2 linked regions of the Methylibium petroleiphilum PM1 genome follow. The protein of the gene in region 1 interacts with the protein of each later gene in a pairwise test. Links are inferred from orthologs where the notes say so. Each region holds a gene or a part of one and is shown in the gene's direction. Other genes may lie near its edges. The genes, in order: MPE_RS16165 and MPE_RS02285.

Evidence for each region.
Region 2: the proteins of MPE_RS16165 (region 1) and MPE_RS02285 interact in binary tests that used the Escherichia coli proteins (3 or more experiments, as listed by UniProt). The link is inferred for Methylibium petroleiphilum PM1 from one-to-one orthologs.

Annotation. Positions count from the first base shown.
Region 1 is NC_008825.1:3,402,428-3,409,414, forward strand. The notes cover bases 2,600-5,598. They hold MPE_RS16165 (transglycosylase domain-containing protein), read left to right. Parts: upstream 2,600-3,710; coding sequence 3,711-4,487; downstream 4,488-5,598. Other genes in these bases: MPE_RS16155 (energy transducer TonB), read left to right, coding at 2,600-2,833; aroE (shikimate dehydrogenase), read left to right, coding at 2,830-3,714; MPE_RS16170 (hypothetical protein), read left to right, coding at 4,522-5,136; MPE_RS16175 (TlpA family protein disulfide reductase), read left to right, coding at 5,133-5,598. Also shown: MPE_RS16150 (ribonuclease catalytic domain-containing protein), read left to right, coding at 1-1,930; more of MPE_RS16155, read left to right, coding at 1,943-2,599; more of MPE_RS16175, read left to right, coding at 5,599-5,675; aroQ (type II 3-dehydroquinate dehydratase), read left to right, coding at 5,762-6,211; accB (acetyl-CoA carboxylase biotin carboxyl carrier protein), read left to right, coding at 6,292-6,750; accC (acetyl-CoA carboxylase biotin carboxylase subunit), read left to right, coding at 6,764-6,987. UniProt on the Escherichia coli protein: Peptidoglycan polymerase that catalyzes glycan chain elongation from lipid-linked precursors. May play a role in peptidoglycan assembly during cell division in collaboration with other cell division proteins.
Region 2 is NC_008825.1:492,633-497,473, forward strand. What follows is about bases 1-3,000. They hold MPE_RS02285 (peptidoglycan D,D-transpeptidase FtsI family protein), read left to right. Parts: upstream 1-588; coding sequence 589-2,412; downstream 2,413-3,000. Other genes in these bases: rsmH (16S rRNA (cytosine(1402)-N(4))-methyltransferase RsmH), read left to right, coding at 1-290; ftsL (cell division protein FtsL), read left to right, coding at 287-592; MPE_RS02290 (UDP-N-acetylmuramoyl-L-alanyl-D-glutamate--2,6-diaminopimelate ligase), read left to right, coding at 2,412-3,000. Outside these bases: more of MPE_RS02290, read left to right, coding at 3,001-3,923; MPE_RS02295 (UDP-N-acetylmuramoyl-tripeptide--D-alanyl-D-alanine ligase), read left to right, coding at 3,929-4,841. UniProt on the Escherichia coli protein: Essential cell division protein that catalyzes cross-linking of the peptidoglycan cell wall at the division septum. Required for localization of FtsN.

The DNA of each region.
Region 1 (6,987 bases):
CGCGCTGCTGCGTTTTGCGAAACCTGCGCCAGCCGAGCTGCTGGCGCAGGCGCACAGCCTGTCGGGCGAGATCGACCTCGACCTGATCTGGGAGGTCGCGCCGGACGAGGAGTTCGGCTTCGACGACATTGCTCGCGAGTACTTCAATGCCCAGCCCGACGCACCGCAGCGCGCGGCCACGCTGTTGCGGTTGTTCGATGCGCCGCACTACTTCCACCGGCGCGGCAAGGGACGCTTCCGCAAGGCGCCGGAAGACATCCTGAAGCAGGCCCTGGTGGCGATCGAGCGCAAGGCGCAGCAGGCCGCGCAGATCGAGTCCTGGGCGGTCAAGCTGGCCGGCGGCCACTGCCCGGCGCCGATCTCCGAGCAGCTCTACCGCATCCTGTTCAAGCCCGACAAGAACGGCCCCGAGTACAAGGCCGTGGTCGAGGCCGCGAAGCGTTCGCACAAGGCGCCGCTCGACCTGCTGAAGGACGCCGGCGCGATCACGAGCCCCTACCAGTTCCACTGGAAGCGCTTCCTGTTCGAGTTCTTCCCCAAGGGCACGGCCTTCCCGCCGCTGCAGGCGCCGCCGATCAAGAACGATCTGCCGCTGGCCGCGGTGCAGGCTTTCTCGATCGACGATTCGAGCACCACCGAGATCGACGATGCGCTGTCGGTGCAGGGGCTGGGCAGCGACACCATCGTGTTCGGCGTGCACATCGCCGCGCCGGGCCTGGCCATCCAGCCGGGTTCGGCCGTCGACCAGGTGGCACGCACGCGCTGGTCCACCGTCTACATGCCGGGCCACAAGCTGACCATGCTGCCCGATGAGGTGGTGCAGAGCTACACGCTGCTCGAAGGGCGCGACTGCCCGGCGGTGTCGGTGTACTTCAGTCTCGACGCGGCGTCGCTGACCGTGAAGGCGGTGGAAACGAAGCTCGAACAGGTGCACATTGCCGCGAACCTGCGCCACGACCAGCTCGACGCGGTGGTCACCGAAGCCTCGCTGGCCGGCGAGGCGCCGGCCGGCTACGCCTTCGCGCCCGAGCTCGCGTTCGCTTTCCGCCTGGCCCGGCATCTGAAGGCGCAGCGCGAGCTGGTGCGCGGCAAGCCCGAGAACTTCAACCGGCCGGACTACAACTTCAGGCTCGACGGAGGAGACGCCGGCGAGCCCGACGGCAGCGAGACGGTCGTCATCACCGAACGCAAACGCGGTTCGCCGCTGGACCTGATCGTCGCCGAGGCGATGATCCTCGCCAACAGCCACTGGGGCGGCTGGATCGCCGAATGTGGCGTGCCCGGCATCTACCGCAGCCAGGCCAGCATGGCGCCGGGCATCAAGGTGCGCATGGGCACCAAGCCGGCGCCGCATGCCGGCATGGGCGTCAAGCAGTACACCTGGGCCACTTCCCCGTTGCGGCGCTACGTGGACCTGGTCAACCAGTGGCAGATCATTGCCTGCGCGCGGCACGGCCGCACCGCGGCGCTGGCCGCACCGTTCAAGCCCAAGGACGCCGAGCTGTTCTCGGTCATCTCGGGCTTCGACGCCGCGTACACGGCCTACAACCAGTTCCAGAACGGGCTGGAACGCTACTGGACGATGCGTCACCTCGAGCAGGCGGGCCTGACCGAGCTGGAGGCCGCGGTGATGAAGGACGGGCTGGTCCGCGCCGACACGCTGCCGCTGGTGTTCCGGGCCCTCGGCTGCGAGTCGCTGCCGCGCGGAGCGCGGGTGCGCGTGCGCATCACAGGGGCCGACCTGCTCACGCTGGAGTTGCACGCCAGCCTCGTCGCCCGGCTCGACGATCCGGCGACGCCGGCCGACGATGCGCCGGTCGATGCCGAGGAGGCCGACGAAGCGGCCGAGGCCGCCGCGCCGCTCGCGCTGGCGATCGACCTGCAGGATGGCGACAATGCCGCCGACCCGGCCCCCTCCGGCGCCGCCTAGGATGCCCGACGCATGAAGCTGATTCCGCAACGCTGGGCAGAGCGCCTCCGGCGACTCACCGCACTGCACGTCGCGCTGCTGATCTCCTTCGGTGTTCACGCGGTGCTGCTGACGGTGCGCTTCGTCGATCCGGAAGGCTTCAACCGCGTGTTCAAGGACACGCCGCTCGAGGTCATCCTGGTCAACGCGCGCTCGACCGAGCCGCCGCTGAAGGCGCAGGCGATCGCACAGGCCGCGCTGGCGGGCGGCGGCGAGGCCCAGGCCGGCCGCGCCACCTCGCCGCTGCCACCGTCCGCCCTGACCGAGGTCGGCGATTCGCTGGAAGACGCGCGCCAGCAGATCCAGTCGCTGCAGGAGCAGCAGATGCAGCTGCTGGCGCAGATCCGCCGCGAGCTGGCGCGCCTGCCGCCGCCCGACCCGCAACGCGACGAGGGGAGCCCGGACGCCCGCGCCCAGGCCGAACAGCGCCAGCAGATGCTGCAGATGCTGGCCGAGATCGAGAAGCGCATCAACGACGCCAATGCCCGTCCGAAGAAGCGCTACGTGAGCCCGTCGACCAGCGAGGCGGTGTACGCCGTCTACTACGACGTGCTGCGCCGCAAGATCGAGGAACGCGGCACCCTGAACTTCCCCGAGGACAAGGGCCGCAAGCTCTACGGCGAGCTGACGATGATCGTCACCGTCGACGCGCTCGGCCAGGTGCTCGACACGGAGATCGTCCAGAGCTCGGGCCAGCGCACGCTCGATCGTCGCGCTCAGGCCATCGTGCGCGCGGCATCGCCGTTCGGCCCCTTCACCGACGCGATGCGCAAGCAGGCCGACCAGATCGTCGTCGTGTCGCGCTTCCGCTTCACGCGAGACGAGGGCTTCGAGACGCGGCTCCTGCAGTCGTCGCCGCAATGAAGGACCGCGCGGACGCCGCGGCCCGCGATCGCTACGCGGTCGCCGGCCACCCGGTCGAGCACAGCCGCTCACCGTTCATTCATGCGCGATTCGCCGCGCTGACGGGAGAGCCGATCGACTACGGCCGGCTGCCTTGCCCGCTCGATGGCTTCGCCGCCACCGTGAGCGCCTTTGCGGCATCGACCGGCACCGGGCTCGGGCCGGCGCGCGGCTGCAACGTCACGGTGCCATTCAAGTTCGAGGCCGTCGCGCTCGCCGCGCAGCTCACACCGCGCGCCGCACTGGCCCAGGCGGCCAACACCCTGCGCTTCGATGCCGAAGGCTGGCAGGCCGACAACACCGACGGCGCCGGGCTGGTGCGCGACATCACGGTCCATGCCGGCGTTGCGTTGCAAGGCGCCACACTGCTGCTGGTCGGCGCCGGCGGCGCGGCGGCCGGCGTGCTGGGGCCGCTCCTCGAGACCGGGCCGCAACGGCTGGTGCTGGCGAATCGCTCGCCCGACAGGGCCCGCACGCTGGTCGAGCGCCATGCGGCGCTGGCGGCGCTGCATGGCGTGACGCTCGAGGCGGCCGCGCTGGACGACTGCGGCGACGGCTACGACATCGTCGTCAACGCCACCGCCGCCAGCCTCGCCGGGGCCACGGTGCCGGTCACCGCGCGCGTGCTGCGCCCCGGCGCACTGGCCCTGGACATGATGTACGGGCCCGCAGCGCAGGGCTTTCTGCGCTGGGCGGCGGCGCACGGCGCACACGGCCGTGACGGCCTGGGCATGCTGGTCGAGCAGGCAGCAGAGTCGTTCTGGTTCTGGCGCGGCGTGCGCCCGCCGACGCCGGCCGTGCTGGCCGAATTGCGTGCCGTCATCGAAGGGGCCGACACATGAAGCGCCTGGTCCGCTGGCTGGTGCTGCTGGCCCTCAGCGCCATCGCCTTGCAAGGGGTGTTCGTGCTCCGCATCGCGATGATGCGTTTCGTCGATCCCGAGTCCACCACCTTCCAGCGCAGCGAGATCTGGCGCCTGGCGACCGAGCGCCACGAGGTCCTGTGGTCTCAGCGCTGGCAACCCTACGAGCGCATCGCCGCAACACTCAAGCGGGCGGTGATCGCGTCGGAAGACGCCAGCTTCACCGACCACGGCGGCGTGGACTGGGAAGCGATCGAGAAGGCCTGGGAGCGCAACCAGCGCGCCGAGGCACGCGCCGAGAAGCTGCAGGCACAGCTCGAGAGCCAGCAGCAGCGGCGGGCGGCCAACGCCCGGTCGGCGCCGCCCCGCCCGGCCCCGGTGGCGAAGATCGTCGGCGGCTCGACCATCAGCCAACAGCTTGCGAAGAACCTGTTCCTGTCGGGCGAGCGCAGCCTTGCCCGCAAGGGGCAGGAATTCGTCATCACCTTCATGCTCGAGGCGCTGCTCGACAAGGAACGCATCCTGGCGATCTACCTGAACAACGTCGAGTGGGGCGAAGGTGTGTTCGGCGCGCAGGCTGCGTCCCGCCACTATTTCCGCGTCGATGCCGGCCAGCTGAGCGCGATGCAGGCAGCTCGCCTGGCCGTGATGCTGCCGGCCCCCAAGCGCTTCGAGAAGCGCCCCGGCTCGGCCTATGTCAGCGGTCGCGCTGCGACCATCGTGTCGCGCATGTCGGCGGTCGAACTGCCCTGAACCGGGACCCCGGCTCTCCGCTCCAACCCGTGCCATGCCCTCTTCCGCCCCGTCCGCGCTCAGTGCCGAGATCGCCGCGACCGCGGCCCGGCTCGTCGTCGAAGAAGGACTCGAATACGGGCCGGCCAAACAGCGGGCCCTGAAGCTGCTCGGCCACCGTGGCCTGCCGGCGCGAGACTTGCCCGACAACGACTTGCTTGAATACGAAGTCCGCACTTACATCGAACTGTTCTGCGCCGAGACCCAACCGCGCGAACTGGCGGCCCTGCGCGAAGTGGCACTGGGCTGGATGGAGCGGCTGGCCGAGTTCCGCCCGCACCTGAGCGGCGCGGTCTGGCGCGGCACCGCCACCCGGCTGAACGACGTGCACCTGCAGCTCTACTGCGACGATTCGAAGGCGGCCGAGATCGCGCTGCTCAATGCCGGCATCGGCTACGACGTCGGCAGCACCCGGAGCCCGAACGGGCGCACCATCGACGTACTGAGCCTGGCCCAGCCCTGCGCCACGTTGAATGAATCGGTCACGGTACATCTCAGCATCCTGGACCACAACGACCTCCGCGGCGCGCTCAAGCGCGACGCCCACGGCCGCAGTGCCCGCGGCGATGCCGCAGCACTGCGCCAATTGATGACGAAGGACGCCCGATGAATCCCCCCCCCATCGCTTCGGCACGCCGCCGCCGACTGGTCTTCGGCCTGGGAGCGGGGGCCGGCGTAGCCGCCGGGGTGTGGCTGGCGCTGCGGCAGCAGGCACCGGCGCTCGACCCGACCGTCACGGCGCTGTGGGCGTCGAGTTTCGACCGCCCCGAGGGCGGTACGCTGGCGATGCAGAGCCTGCGCGGCAAGCCGCTGCTGATCAATTTCTGGGCCACATGGTGCGCACCCTGCGTCCGAGAATTGCCGGAAATTGATCGCTTTCATCGTGATTTCCAGTCCAAAGGCTGGCAAGTTGTCGGCCTGGCCGTCGACGGGCCGACCCCGGTCCGCGAGTTCCTGGGTCGCCTGAAGCTGGGTTTTCCGATCGGGCTGGCCGGCTTCGAAGGCAGCGAACTGTCGCGCCAACTGGGCAACGAACAGGGCGGCCTGCCCTTCACCGTGGCCTTCGATGCGAGCGGCCGGCCGGTGCAGCGCAAGCTGGGCGAGACCCGCTACGAAGACCTCGCCGCCTGGGCGCGGGAGCTGGGCTGAGCACGCCCGCTTCGTGATCGACCATCGCCCCGTTTGCGCGTAAAGTCGCGGCTTCGCCGGGGGATCTGCCGGCATCGAACTCGCATCTGATGGAAATACTCGTCCTTCATGGACCCAATCTCAACCTGCTCGGCAGCCGCGAACCGGCGGTCTACGGCGCCACCACGCTGGCCGAGATCGACGCGGCCCTGCTGCGCCGCGCGGGCGAGGCCGGGTTCGGATTGGCGAGCTTCCAGAGCAACCACGAGGGCGCACTGGTCGATCGGGTACAGGAGGCGCGCAGCGACGGCACCCGCTTCATCCTGATCAACCCGGCCGCCTTCACGCACACCAGCGTCGCGTTGCGCGATGCGCTCGCCGCGGTGGCCCTGCCCTTCATCGAGGTGCACCTGTCGAACGTGCACCGCCGCGAGGCCTTCCGTCACCATTCCTATTTCTCGGAGTTGGCCGAAGGAGTGATCGTCGGTCTGGGCGCCAGCGGCTACCGCCTGGCGCTGGAGTTCGCGCTCGAACGGCTCGACGGCACACACAACTGAGCGGTGGCCCTGCCGCGGTACACCGCCGCGCAGGCCCGGTTTGAAGAAACCATAACGACATTCGTTGGAGAGAGAAATCCATGGACCTGCGCAAACTGAAGACGCTGATCGACCTGGTGTCGGAGTCCAACGTCTCCGAACTGGAGATCACCGAGGCCGACGGCAAGGTGCGCATCGTCAAGAGCGCGCCGGTGGCGACGGTTGTGGCCGCGCCGGTGGCGGCGCCCGTGGCCCCCCCCGCGGTCGCGGCGGTCGCCGCCGCGCCGGCACCGGCGGCGGCTGCGCCGGAGCCCGCCGCGCCGACCGGACACAGCGTGAAGTCACCGATGGTCGGCACCTTCTACCGCTCGTCGAGCCCGGGCGCCAAGGCCTTCGCCGAGGTCGGCCAGGAGATCAAGGAAGGCGAGCCGATCTGCATCATCGAGGCGATGAAGATCATGAACGAGATCGAGGCCGACAAGTCGGGCACGGTCACCAAGATCCTCTGCGAGAACGGGCAGGCGGTCGAGTTCGGGCAGCCGCTGTTCATCATCGAGTGAGGCAGAGCACTCGATGTTCAAGAAGATCCTGATCGCCAACCGAGGCGAGATCGCCCTCCGCATCCAGAGAGCCTGCCGCGAGCTCGGCGTGCGCGCCGTCATCGTCTACTCGGAGGCCGACCGCGACGCCAAGTACGTGAAGCTCGCCGACGAGGCGGTCTGCATCGGCCCGCCGGCCTCGGCGCAGAGCTATCTCAACATGCCGGCCATCATCGCCGCCGCCGAGGTGACGGATGC
Region 2 (4,841 bases), 2.9 Mb from region 1 along the record:
TGACGCAGCTCGAACAAGGCCTGGCGGCGGCACTCCAATGCCTGAAGCCGGGCGGCCGGCTGGTCGTGATCAGCTTCCACTCGCTCGAGGACCGCATCGTCAAGACCTTCATCGCGAGTCACAGCAAGGCGGTGGTCGACCGCCGGGCGCCGTTCGCGCCGCCGGCGCCGATGAGGCTGCGCGCGCTGGCGCGCCTGAAGCCCGGCGCCGACGAGGTGGCAGCCAATCCGCGCGCGCGCTCGGCCATCCTGCGCGTGGCCGAACGGACCGACGTGGGGATCGCCGCATGACACGCCTCAACATCGTGGTGCTGATCGCGCTGGTGTGCAGCTCGCTCTACCTCGTCAAGGTGTCCTACGAGTCGCGCCGTCTGTTCGCCGAACTCGATCGCGCGCAGGCCCAGGCGCTCAAGCTCGAGAGCGAGCACGACCGGCTGCTGGTCGATGCGCGTGCGCAGTCCACGCCGCTGCGTGTCGAGAAGGTCGCGCGCGAGCGACTCGGCATGCGCAGCGCCACACCGGCGGTCACCGAGTACGTGGTGGTGCCGGTGGCCGCTGCGCCGGCGCCTGATGTCGCGGAGCTGCGCCGATGAGCGCCTGGCGCGAATGGCTGGGCCGCCTCGGCCGGGGCGGTTCCCGCCGGCCCGGTGCACGCGCCGCCAGCGGTGCCGTGAGCGCGCGCAGCGTGCGCTACGCGAGCAGCCCGCTGCTGGCGTCGAAGACGCCGCCGTGGCGCTCCAAGTTCCTGGTCGCTCTGGTCGGTGCCGGCTTCCTGCTGCTGCTCGGCCGCGCGGTCTACGTGCAGGTGATCGGCACCGAGTTCTACCAGCAGCAGGGCGCGAGCCGCTACGCGCACAAGCTCGAGCTGCCGGCCAACCGCGGCCGCATCACCGACCGCGGTGGCGAACTGCTCGCCTCCAGCGTGGAGGCACCGACGCTGTGGGCCATCCCGCGCGACGTCACCGCCACCTCTGCCGAGAAGCGCCAGCTCGCCAGGCTGCTCGGCATGTCGGTCGGCGATCTGGAGAAGCGTCTGGCGGACAACCCGAACTTCGTCTACCTGCGCCGTCAGGTCGACGACTCGGTGGCGCTGCAGGTGCGCGCACTCAACCTCAAGGGCGTGCACCAGCTCACCGAGTACAAGCGGCGCTACCCGGCGGGCGAGGCGGCGGCCCACGTGGTGGGCTTCACCAACGTCGAGGACCGGGGGCAGGAGGGCATCGAACTCGCCTTCCAGTCCGACCTGGCCGGCCGCGACGGCAGTCGCCGCGTCATCAAGGACCGTCGCGGCCGCGTGGTCGAGGACATCGGCGAGCGCGTGCCACCGGTCGACGGTCGCGACATCGAGCTCGCGATCGACACCAAGGTGCAGTTCTTCGCCTACCAGCGCATCCGTGACGCGGTGGCCGAGCACAAGGCCAAGGCCGGCAGCGTGGTGGTGCTCGACGTGCAGAGCGGCGAGGTGCTGGCGCTGGCCAACTACCCGAGCTACACGCCGGGTGACCGCCGCAACCTCAGCGGAGCGCAGCTGCGCAACCGGGCGCTGACCGATACCTTCGAGCCCGGCTCGACCATGAAGCCCTTCATCATCGGCGAGGCACTGCAGGCCGGACGCGTGTCGCCCTCGACGGTGATCGACACCGCACCCGGCCGCATGAGCGTCACCGGCAGCACCATCAGCGACGCCCACCCGCACGGCGCGCTCACCGTCGAGCAGGTGATCCAGAAATCGAGCAACGTCGGCACCGTGAAGATCTCCCAGCTGCTCTCCGAGCGGGAGATGTGGGAGACCTTCAGCGCCATCGGCCTGGGCCAGAAGCCGCAGATCGACTTCCCCGGCGCCGTCACCGGCCGGCTGCGTCCCTACAAGACCTGGCGGCCGATCGAGAAGGCGACCATGAGCTACGGCTACGGCCTGTCGGCCAGCCTGTTCCAGCTCGCGCGCGCCTACACCGTGTTCGCGCGCGACGGGGAGCTCATCCCGGTCAGCATCACCCGCGCGCAGCAGCCCGGCGCCGGCGTGCGCGTGTTCTCGCCCGAGGTCGCGCGCGATGTGCGCCACATGCTGCAGATGGCGGCGGGCCCCGGCGGCACCGGCCCGAAGGCGCAGACCATCGGCTACTCGGTCGGCGGCAAGTCAGGCACCGCGCACAAGCAGGAAGGCAAGGGCTACGCCGACAAGAAGTACCGCGCCTGGTTCGTCGGCCTGGCGCCGATCGACAAGCCGCGCATCGTGGTCGCGGTGATGGTCGACGAGCCGAACGCCGGCAAGTACTTCGGCGGCGAGGTCGCCGCACCGGTGTTCAGCGAGGTGGTGCAGAAGACGCTGCATGCGATGGGTGTTTCGCCCGATCTCGACGTCAAGCCGCAGATCGTGGCGCGCCACGAGGACGCTGTGGAGGAGAGCTTCTGATGCTCACCGCGTTGCGTTCGCCCGCCGCCGCGGCCCGCTGGCTCCAGGAATGGACCACCGGCACGCTGCGCACCGACAGCCGCCTGGTGCAGCGCGGCGATGCCTTCATTGCCTGGCCCGGCCATGCCACCGATGGCCGCCGCTTCGTGAAGGCCGCGCTGGCCGCCGGTGCGGCGACCTGCCTGGTCGAGGCCGAGGGGGTGGACGCCCACGGCTTCGACGACGCACGCATCGGCGCGCTGCCCGGGCTCAAGGCCGCCACCGGTGCGATCGCCGACGCCTACTTCGGCCAGCCGTCGCAGCAGCTGCGGGTGGTGGCCACCACCGGCACCAACGGCAAGACCTCCACCGCGTGGTGGACCGCGCAGGCGCTGAGCCTGCTGGGCCGGCGCTGCGGCGTGGTCGGCACGCTCGGCATCGGCGAGCCGCCGCTGCCCGGCCGCGAGACGCACATCGACTTCACCGGCCTCACCACGCCCGACCCGGTCACGCTGCACGGCGGGCTGCGCCGCATGGCCGACGCCGGCTTCGAGGCCTGCGCGATCGAGGCCTCGTCGATCGGCATCGTCGAGCACCGGCTCGCGGCACTGCGCATCGAAGTGGCGCTGTTCACCAACTTCACCCGCGACCACCTCGACTACCACGGCAGCATGGACGCCTACTGGGCCGCCAAGCGCGTGCTGTTCGGCTGGCCCGGGCTGAAGGCCGCTGCGGTCAACCTCGACGATGCCCAGGGCGCCGAACTGGCACGCAGCCTGGCCGGGCACGTGCCCGAACTCTGGACCTATTCGCTCGAGCGCGACGACGTGCGGCTGCGCGCGCGCGACCTCGGCTATGTCGACGGCGGGCTCGCGTTCACGCTCTACGAGGGCGGCACTGCCCTGCCGGTGCGCAGCCGCCTGATCGGCGACTACAACGCCGCCAACCTGCTGGCCGTGATCGGCGGCCTGCGCGCGCTGGGCGTGCCGCTGGCCGACGCGGTGCGCGTGGTGCCGCAGCTCACGCCGGTGCCGGGCCGCATGCAGAAGGTGGACGGCGACGCGGGCGTCGCCCCGCAGCCGGAGGTGGTGGTCGACTACGCGCACACCCCCGACGCGCTGGAGAAGGCGCTCGGTGCGCTGCGTCCGCTGGCCGCGGCGCGCGGCGGCCGGTTGCTGTGCGTGTTCGGCTGCGGCGGCAACCGCGACGCCAGCAAGCGCCCGCTGATGGCCGCGGTCGCCGAGCGACTGGCCGACCGCGTGATCGCGACCAGCGACAACCCGCGCGACGAGGCGCCGGCGGCGATCCTGGTCGATGTCGCCGCAGGCTTCGCGGCGCCGGCCGCCGTCGAGATGATCGAAGACCGCCGCGCGGCGATCGCCCGCGCGATCGGCAGCGCCGAGGCCCGCGACGTGCTGCTGATCGCCGGCAAGGGCCACGAGGACTACCAGGAGATCGCCGGCGTCAAGCAGCCGTTCTCCGATGTGGCCGAGGCGCGGCAGGCGCTGGCGGCGCGCGGGTTGGCGTCATGAGCGTGATGATGGACTTGCGGTTGGCGCATGCGCTGCTGCCGGGCTCGACGCTCGTCGGCGACCCGGCCACGCCGCTGTTGCGCGTGCACAGCGATACCCGCACGCTGCGCGCCGGTGACCTGTTCGTTGCGCTCAAGGGCGAGCGCTTCGACGCGCACGACTTCCTGCCGCAGGCGCGTGCCGCCGGCGCAGTGGCGGCGATCGCCGAGCACGGCCTCGCCGAGGCCGGCCTGGCCGGGCTGCACGTGGCCGACAGCCGCGCCGCGCTCGGCACGCTGGGCGCGAACTGGCGCGCCCGCATGAGCCTGCCGCTGATCGCTGTGACCGGCAGCAACGGCAAGACCACCGTCACGCAGATGATCGCGAGCATCCTGCGCGCCTGGGTCGGCGACGCGGCATTCGCGACCGAGGGCAACTTCAACAACGACATCGGCGTGCCGCTCACGCTGCTGCGGTTGCGCCAGGACGCCGACACCTGGCACCGCGCGGCGGTCGTCGAGCTGGGCATGAACCACGTCGGCGAGATCGCCCAGCTCGCGCGCATGGCCGCGCCGACGGTCGCGCTGGTCAACAACGCCCAGCGCGAGCACCAGGAATTCATGGCCAGCGTCGAGGCGGTGGCCCGCGAGAACGGCGCGGTGATCGAGGTGCTGGGTGCCAACGGCACGGCGGTCTTCCCGTCCGACGACGCGCATGCCGCGGTATGGCAGGCGCTGGCCGGCACGCGGCCGACGTTGACGTTCTCGCTCGAAGGTCCGTCCGACTTGGTGGCCGAGGCGGTGTGGAGCGGCGACCATTGGGCGGCGGTGCTGCACACGCCGGCCGGCGCCACCGCGATCCGCCTGCGCGTGGCCGGCTGGCACAACGTGAAGAACGCGCTCGCCGCGACCGCCTGCGCCCTGGCGGCGGGCTGCCCGC